DNA from 2 places in the Rhodococcus gannanensis genome. Region 1 is predicted to be linked to the other one. Evidence: riboswitches for the same ligand, from Rfam matches in the RefSeq annotation. Region 1 holds a riboswitch; the other holds the start of a gene.

Region 1 (4,484 bases):
CTGCTCGGCGGTCAGCTCGGTGGTTGCCGGATCCACTCGCCAGCCGACGGCCTCGCGTGCCGCGGGCGTCACCCGCAGCAGGCGCGTCCCCCAGACGAGCGCCCGATCCCGGAGCACGGTCAGCGCGCGATCGACGGCGCGGGCAGGCGCACGACTCGCGACGAGCTCACCCAGCCGCTCCCGGCTGACCCCGGAGTCGAGCGCGCCGTCGCGGGCCAGGAGTCCGACGAGCGTGAGTTCCAGCACGCTGAGGTCGTCGGCCGCGCGCAGGACCGATGCGCGCTGCTCTGCGCGCGACGCCAGCACGGACAGGTTCGCGGGCGGAGGTACCGCCAGGTCGGGGCGCAGTCCGAGCAGCTCGGCCAGCTCGGCGTCGCTGCGTTCGCCGAGCCAGGTCGCCAGCGCGTAGGGCTGGTCGGCGGGATCGATGTCGGTCATCGCATATCAGATTAGAGACCTGGGGTGTACCCGATGACGCGTCGGTGTCAAAATGGCCTCGTGGCTAACAATTCGAGCAAGTCCTACGTTGATCCCGGCTGGCCCTCGCACATCAAGGAGGGTGACCACGCCGTCACCGAGCTCTCGTCGACCCGATCCGGTGGCCTGTCCCCGTTCGGTGAGGAGATGGAGTTCCCGCTTCCGGTCTCGGAGCTGCCGTACACGCACCCCGTCACCGTCGTGAATCGCTGACCCCGTAGGCGGCCGAGTTTCCGGCCCACGGCCGGACCGGACAACGTCGAAGGCCCCGCACCCAATCCGGGTGCGGGGCCTTCGACGTTGTCCGTGGTGTGCGATCAGCCCTGGGCGAGCTGCGGCAGGTGGTTCTTGAGGAAGTCGATGACCTGCGGGTTGAGCTTGGCCTGCTCGTAGAGGGCCTCGATCTGCGGGTCGACGCCGACCTGGGACTTCACGGCATCGAAGGTGCTGTCGAGCGAGTCGAGGATGTCGGCGGCACCATCGGTGGTCGGGACGCTGGTGACGGCCGGGGCGGGAGCCGGGGTCTCGACCTTGGCGGCCGGGGTGCTGCGCTGGGTCGCGCCGCTGGTCAGGCCGAGGCTGGAGGAGCACGACGGCCAGGCGCCCCAACCCTGCGATTCGAGGACGCGCTCGGCCACGACGATCTGCTCCTCACGGCTGGCCTGGTTCGCCGTCGCGGCGAACTCGCCACCGCCGTGCGCGTTCCAGGTGCTCGGCGAGAACTGCAGGCCACCCTGGTAGCCGTTGCCGGTGTTGATGGCCCAGTTGCCGCCGGCCTCGCACTGCGCGAGCCGATCCCAGTCGGAGTCCGGAGCTGCGTTGGCAGCGGGGGCCGCGAAGGCCGCGCCCGCTGCGCCGAAGACCGCGGTGGTGACGACGACCTTGGCGGCGTTCTTGCGCGTGTTCGTGGGTTTGCGATGACGTCCAGCGCTCATGGGAGGTTCCTCTCCGCACGCGCCTGCGAGGTCAGCTGTCGGGTTCGGGCTGAGAGGTCGCCCGGCCGTGATCGCTCCGTGATGGTGCAGGTCGCGGCTTCACCCCAAGGAAGGCCGTGTGCTCGCCTTCCGGTGTCCACTGGGGACGTGGGTCCCCCGTCCTCGTCCCTGGTGTTCTCTGTGGGAATCCGTTCCGCGGGACAAGGTTTGGCGCGGCGGTCCGGACTGGTCGGAACACCGACCGCTGATGACCGTACGTGGCCGATCGCGGTGCGTCACCTCTTCGGTGAACGGCGTGTTTTCCTGCGGTTTTCCGGAACGGGGCGGTGTCTGTGCTGGTCAGGGCGTTGCAGCTCGGTCGAGACCGCCCTGTGACTCAACCGTTATGTGAGGCACATCACACGACTCGGGTGGTGTCGTCCTGGGGGTTCTCCGAAGGTCCCGGGCACACGTCACGAGGACGACGACGGCGGTCACCACGAACGTCAGCGGGTACACCGACTGGAACAACGGCACGAGCGGATCGGGGGCCGGGACCATGAACAATCCGATCGCGTAGACCCCGTCGGAGTACCCGTGCGCCCACGACAGCAGTGGAGCGGCCAGCACCACCGGCACCAGCCATGCCGTCGGCCGCGCGGACCGCAGCGCGCGGTCGACCGCGAGGATCAGCAGAGGCACGAACCACACCCAGTGGTGGCCCCAGGAGAACGGAGAGACGGCACACGACGTCAGTCCGACCATCGTCACGGCGAGCAGTTTCCGGTCACTGCGGTGCGCCAGATACGCCGCTGCCAGCCCGAGCGCCGCCAGTACAGCCGCGACCGCGAGCCACAGCAGTCTGGGCGGCTCGTCGACATCCAGCATGCGGGCGATGACACCCGCCGCGGACTGGTTGGCGGGCCACTGCGTCTCGCCGATCCGGATCGAATGCCAGATGACCCCCGTCCAGTAGGACCACGAGTCGGAGAAGATCACCACACATCCCACCGCCACCGTCGCTGCGAACCCTCCGATCGCGACCGCGGCCGACCGCCACTGGCGGGTGAGCAGGAGGTGGACGACGAACAGTGCCGGCGTCAGCTTGACGCCCGCCGCGATGCCGACCCCGAGTCCGCGCAGCCGGCTCCCCTCCGGGCGCCCGAGGTCCCACAGGATCAGCAGCATCAGCAGCAGGTTCACCTGCCCGAGCCAGATCGTGGTCCGGACCGGTTCGAGCCACGTCACGATGATCGTCAGCAACGCCGTCGCGACGTGGAGGGTCCGGTCGGTCCGGTAGCCGAGCTGCCGCCAGCACAGCAGCACGATCAGGTACAGCGCGACGAAGTTGACCACGCCGCCGAGCAGCACCGTCATCCCCGGTGAGAACAGTCGCAGCGGGGCGAACACCACGGCCGAGAACGCCGGATACGTCCACCACATCCCGCCGTGCAGTGCGTGGTCGTACAGCCCGGCACCGGACCAGACGGTCGCGCCACCGCTGCGGTAGACCAGCAGGTCGAGCCCGTTCTGGAACAGGCCCCACAGCGGTTGGGCGAACGGCACCACGCGGTCGTGCGCAACGACGACCGCGACGGCGAGCGCCGCGAGGGTACCGAGGAAAAGTCGGTGCGAGGGGAGAGACCGCCCCGCAACCGGGTCGGTGCGGGGCGGTGCCGTCATCCGGCGAAGCCGGGTTGTGACGGTCGGACGGCGTCGACGTCGACGATGTCCTTGCCGAGCGGCATGAGCGAGATCGGGATCATCTTGAGGTTCGCGACGGCCAGGGGCAGCCCGATGATCGTGATCGCCATCGCGACCGCGGTGACCACGTGCCCGATCGCGAGCCAGATGCCGCACAGGACCAGCCAGATCACGTTGCCGATCAGCGATCCGACACCCGAGGTCGGTTTCTCCACCACGGTCTTGCCGAACGGCCACAGCGCGTACACGCCGATGCGGAATGCCGCGATGCCGAACGGGATGGTGATGATCAGGATGCAGCAGATCACGCCGGCGACGAAGTAGCCCAGCGCCAGCCACAGGCCGCCGAACACCAGCCAGATGATGTTGAGGACGAGTCTCATCACGTGTCCTGTCCCCGGGACCGTCTGCCGGATCGCAGCGCGGAACCGATGCCGAAGAGGAATCCGATGGGGCACAGCAGTGCCGCAAGGTACAGCGCGAGACCGGGCGTGTGGCCGGTCGCATAGACGACGAAGATCGCGACGACGGCCAGCAGGCCGGCGAAGAACAGGGCGATGCCGATGCGGAACAGCAGCAACCCGCTCGCGGGCCGGGTGCCGTTCGGCGAGGGGGAGTCGGAGCCGGGGGTTGGAGATGCCACAGCACCACGGTATCGCCACAAACCCGTGTGCTCGGCAGGGGCACGCGGGGGTAGGATGCAGTCATCGCGTCCCACGCTCGGTGGGGCGCGTTCGTTTATGTGGACGATCGACGTGGATGAGCAGGTGACGCGGTGCCTACCGGCAAGGTGAAGTGGTACGACGCTGAAAAGGGCTTCGGCTTCCTCTCCCAGGACGAGGGCGAGGATGTGTATGTCCGCTCGTCCGCGCTGCCCGCGGGAACCGAGAGCCTCAAGGCCGGTCAGCGGGTCGAGTTCGGGATGGCCGCGGGCAAGCGCGGTCCGCAGGCGCTGAGCCTGAAGGTGCTGGACCCGGCGCCCAGCCTGCGGCAGGCCGGCGGCCGACGCGACGACGTGGCCCGCAAGCACACACCGGACGAGCTGCACGGCATGGTCGAGGACATGATCACGCTGCTCGAGGCGAAGGTGCAGCCCGACCTGCGCAAGGGTCGGTACCCGGACCGCAAGACCGCGCAGCGGATCTCCGAGGTGGTTCGGGCGGTCGCGCGCGAGCTCGACAGCTGAGCCACACGCGGACAGACGAACGACGCCCCGGTCGGATGACCGGGGCGTCGTTCGGTTCTGGTCGGGATGTCATCCGGGCGTGTCGCCCGAGACGTCACTGCGCGTCGTTGCCTTCGTTCAGGCCCGGCAGGGTCTGCAGTGCCCACACGGGCGCGAAGTCACGCGAGGACGGCTGCTGGATGATGACGCCGAGCAGCTGCTCG
Region 2 (4,484 bases), on a different contig from region 1:
CCGACGGCGTCGTCGGGGCAGTCAGGGCCGTGAACGGCGTCCTGTCTGATCTTTCGGGTGCAGTGCCGCAGACGGCACGCCTCGGTGATCGTGGCTGCGACGTCGGCGGCGTCGGATCGGTTGCCGAACGGTCCGAGCGCGTCGGGACCTGCGCGCCGGGTCACCGAGAGCCGGGGGAACGCCTCGTCGGTGAGGGTGATCCACCAGGCGCGCTTCGGGAACTTGGAACGGCGGTTGTACGGCGGCGCGTGCGCCGCGAGCAGTCGGAGCTCACGGACACCGGCTTCGAGACCGTGTGCGCACTCGACGTGGTCGACGCGCGTGGCGAGCGCGACCATCTCCTTCATTCTCGGGCGGGTCTCGGAACCGGTGAAGTAGCCGCGGACCCGCCGTTGCAGGTTGACGGCCGTCCCGACGTACAGCGCCTCGTCGGAGGGCCCGCGAAAGAGGTAGACACCCGGCGTTCGGGGCAGGTGCGCGGCGAGGCCGCGCTTGCCGCGCTGGGCGGCGGAGACGTTCGGGAGGTAGTCGACCAGTTCCGGATAGCTGTGCACACCCAGGTTGCCCACCCGCTCGATCAGGGCGTGCAGGACGTCGACGGTGGCTCGGGCGTCGTCGAGTGCCCGGTGTGTGGGCCGGGTGGACACCCGGAACAGGTCTGCCAGTGCGGACAGCTTGACCGAGGGTGCCTCCTCGCGGGAGAGGACCCGCCTGGCCAGGCGCACGGTGCACAGGACCTGGAACGGCGGCCAGGAGAGATCGCACCGGGTGGTCGCGGCGCGGAGGAAGCCGATGTCGAACGGTGCGTTGTGAGCCACCAGGACTGCGCCGCGCGCGAACTCCAGGAAACTCGGCAGCACCTGCTCGATGCGCGGAGCGTCGACGAGCATCGCCGAGGTGATCCCGGTCAGGCGCACGATGTGGGGCGGCATCGTCCGGCCCGGGTCGACGAGCGTCGACAGCTCTCCGACGACCTCGCCGCCGCGGATCTTGACGGCGCCGATCTCGGTGATCGCGTCGTCACCCGCATTGCTGCCGGTCGTCTCGAGGTCCACGACGACGAAGGTGGTGTCACGCAGCGGGGTGTCCAGTTCGTCGAACGCCAACTGGCGTGCCGTCTCGTCGCGGGAACTCACGGGCCGGACAGTAGGGCGCGGCACCGACATCCTCCGACGGCGGAGTGTCGGGGTGGTCCTCACCGTGGTCGCGTCCCGCGGTTCGTGTCGGACGGCGGCGCTACTTTGCGGGTGTCGAGGCCCGGAAAACGCCCGGGACGACCGAAAGAGACGAGGGTCACAGTGATTGTCGATTGCAGCGAATGCGCCGTGTGCGGCCCCGCGTGCGAGGACTGCGTCGTCACGGTGCTCCTCGGGTACCCAGACGCCGCGGACTCCACGCAGACCCCACGGTCGGGTGTTGTTGCGCGGATGAGTGTTGAGCAGGACGAACGGGTTGCTCTCGGTGTGCTGGCCGACAACGGGCTCGTGCCTCCACTCCGGCTCGTCCGGTCGGCCGAGTGCACGCAGACCAGTCGGTCGTTATCTGTTCGTGATGAAGGTGCTGCCTAGTTGCCGAACGCAGCCCGAAATAGGCGAAATGTCCGCTTTCGGCGGTTCGGTGAGTCGACACCGCCGGGGTGCTTTCGTAATCTTCTCGAGACCTTGCGGAGTCTCGCCGCCCCACACCGGAGCGGCGTCGCGAGGTACCGCCTAATCGAACTCCCGTGAGGGACTCGAATCGGGAACCCACCGTTATCTGGGGTGAATCCCGTCGGAGCGCGCCAGCGCGGGACGACGGGTAGGGCTGATCTTCCCAGCCCGAACCCGTCAGCTAACCCGGTCGGCGGAGGAATGGAAGAAAGGCACCTCCTTTCGTGGCAACACTGAGCTCCAAGGCCCGACGCGCCGCCGTCGCCGGCACCCTCACCCTCGGCGCGCTCACGGCAACCGCCGCACCGGCTATGGCCGAGCCCGTCACCGTTCCCGGCGTCGGCGTCTTCGACATCCCGGGTGTCCCCGCCCAGACGATCGAGATCCCGGGTCTCGAGCAGCTTCAGGCCCAGTTCCCCGACGCTCCCGTGCCCGCCCCTGCCGCCATCATCACCGCAGGTCAGAAGGCTGTCGACGCCGCTGCCAGCAAGATCGGCGCCCCGTATGTGTACGGTGCGAGCGGCCCGGACGCCTTCGACTGCTCCGGACTGGTCCAGTGGGCGTTCAAGCAGGCCGGACTGAACCTGCCCCGCACCAGCTACGACCAGGCCGCCGCGGGCACCCCGGTCTCGGCCAACGCCCTGCAGCCCGGCGACGTCGTCTCCTTCTACGGCGGCTCGCACTCCGGCATCTACGCCGGCAACGGTGAGGTCATCCACGCCGCCACCTCCGGTGTCCCGGTCAAGCGCGTTCCGCTGTCCTCGATGCCGATGGACGGCGCGCGCCGCTACTGACGCACCCGGCATCACGACAGGAGTGCCCTGCGACAGGGGAAGTGTCGCAGGGTGTGTGTCGGCCTCTGTGGGCCCGGCGATCCGAGAAGGATCGCCGGGCCCACAGTCGTTCACGGCCCACACCTGGCGGCGACGTGACGTCGTCCCGGCGGAGTGGACACCGCCGTATGCCGTTCCGTAACCTTGCCGAGACCTTTCCGCGAGGAAGAACAGGAGTACCCGGTTCGTGGCGTCACTGAGAAAGCGGTCGACCGCAGTCGCGACCGGGGTGCTCACCTTCGCACTGATCGCCGGCGTCACCGGACCGGCAGGCGCCGATCCCGCGATCGACAACCCGACTGCTGCACTCGAACGGCTCACAGAGCTCTCCCGGACGTCCGAGCAGACGGCAGAGGCGATGCACAACGCGCAGATCGACCTCGACTCGAAGCTGGCCGTCCAGCGTGATGCCGAGACCCGCCACCAGCAGGACATCGAGCGCCTCGACGCCGCCCGCGCGGAGATGGCCCGATTCCAGCCGGCCATCGACCGGCTGACGGCGGCCAATTACCAGGGCGGCCGGGTGAACCGCCTGTTCGCGGTGATGATCTCCGATTCGCCGCAGCAACTGCTCGACCAGATGTCGACGCTCAGCGTGCTGTCCGCGGACACCGCCGCGCAGGTACGCGAGTTCAAGGACGCCAGCGACGTGGCGACCGCGGCCGAGGAGTCGTCGCGCCGGTCCGCCGACGACGCCAGGACCGCGACAGAACACGCCCGGGTCATCAGCGACGACCTGCAGCGCACTCAGAGCGACCTGAAGGAACAGATCGCCGAGGTGACCGCCGCGTTCGCGGAGCTGAGCAGTGCGGAGAAGGCCCAGCTCGCCGGTTCTGTGTTCCCACCGGGTTACGACCCGTCGATCGTGCTGCAGGGCCTCGTGCCCGGGTCCAACGCGAGCGCGCTCCAGGCGGCGCTCACCCAGGTCGGCAAGCCCTACGTGTGGGGCGCCACGGGTCCCGACGGTTACGACTGCTCCGGCTTGATGGTGTGGGCGTACCGGCAGATCGGCAAGACACTGCCGCGTTCGAGTCAGGCGCAGGCCGCGTCCGGTGTTCCCGTGCGCAAGGCGGACCTCCAGCCCGGCGACCTCGTCCTGTACTACGACGACGCGTCCCACGTCGGCATGTATGCGGGCAACGGCAACATCGTCCATGCGTCGACCTACGGTGTGCCCGTCAAGGTGGCACCGCTGGACGCGTATCCGTTCTACGGCGCCCGTCGGTACTGACCATCGAGCGGGAGGATGCGCCGCGCCCGACGCGGCGGGGGATTCGGCGCTGGGAGGCGGTTGCGCTCGCAGGGCTGCTCGTTGCGGTTGCGGGTGCCGCGGGAACGGTTCTGAATCAGCGGTCCGAGGGTCACTCGGCAGCCGCATCCGAGGTGAGTCCGTTCGAGCAGGCTCGTCGCACCGGAGTCCAGGACCTGCTGAACCGGTGGGCGAAGGCGGTCCGCTCGGGTGACGAGGCGGCACTGGCCGCGCTGTTCGACGCGGGGGCCGCACCGGAGTTCCTGGCCGCCGAGGTGCGCCGCTCGCGCAACCTGACGGGTGTACCCCTGGCCGACTGGGGCTACGAGATCGGTTCCGGGCCCGAGACCCCGGTGCCGAGTGACGTCGCCGAGCGTCTGCAGGCGACGGACGTCTGGGCGCCGCACGTGTTCCTCCGGTACGGGATCGCGGGCGCGGACACCGCGTCGACCCGCAAACCCGTCTCCCTCGTGGTGGCCCGGCGCGGCGACGAATGGAAGCTCGTCTCCGACGCCGCCCTCCCGCAGTACGACCGGAGCACCTGGCGCGGGCCGTGGGACTTCGGTCCGGTGGTGTCGCGCACGGTGGAGACGGACGGCGGCGTCTCGGTGGTGCTCGGGCATCCGTGGCAGCAGGCCCGCATCGACGACATCGCCACCGAACTCGTCGCCGCGGTTCCCGCGGTCACCGAGGTGTGGGGCACGCAGTGGCCACGTCGCGCGCTCGTCATCGTCGCTGCCGACCAGGAGGAGT

What was found. Region 1 has a riboswitch for cyclic di-AMP ahead of ACFSJG_RS00625 (transglycosylase family protein). Riboswitches for the same ligand answer to the same signal wherever they lie in the genome.
Region 2: linked by a shared signal. The riboswitch ahead of ACFSJG_RS12675 (C40 family peptidase) and the one ahead of ACFSJG_RS00625 (transglycosylase family protein) in region 1 are both predicted to bind cyclic di-AMP.

The regions. Positions count from the first base shown of each region.
Region 1 is NZ_JBHUFB010000001.1:116,114-120,597, forward strand. It holds gene ACFSJG_RS00615 (helicase-associated domain-containing protein) at 1-438, opposite strand, end outside; gene ACFSJG_RS00620 (hypothetical protein) at 499-690, shown strand; gene ACFSJG_RS00625 (transglycosylase family protein) at 795-1,412, opposite strand; cyclic di-AMP (ydaO/yuaA leader) riboswitch at 1,417-1,620, opposite strand; gene ACFSJG_RS00630 (glycosyltransferase 87 family protein) at 1,752-3,074, opposite strand; gene ACFSJG_RS00635 (YccF domain-containing protein) at 3,071-3,478, opposite strand; gene ACFSJG_RS00640 (hypothetical protein) at 3,478-3,738, opposite strand; gene ACFSJG_RS00645 (cold-shock protein) at 3,871-4,281, shown strand; gene ACFSJG_RS00650 (DUF2771 family protein) at 4,376-4,484, opposite strand, start outside.
Region 2 is NZ_JBHUFB010000010.1:363,115-367,598, reverse strand. It holds gene ACFSJG_RS12680 (DEDD exonuclease domain-containing protein) at 1-1,166, opposite strand, end outside; cyclic di-AMP (ydaO/yuaA leader) riboswitch at 1,697-1,861, shown strand; gene ACFSJG_RS12675 (C40 family peptidase) at 1,874-2,443, shown strand; gene ACFSJG_RS12670 (C40 family peptidase) at 2,670-3,713, shown strand; gene ACFSJG_RS12665 (peptidase MA family metallohydrolase) at 3,788-4,484, shown strand, end outside.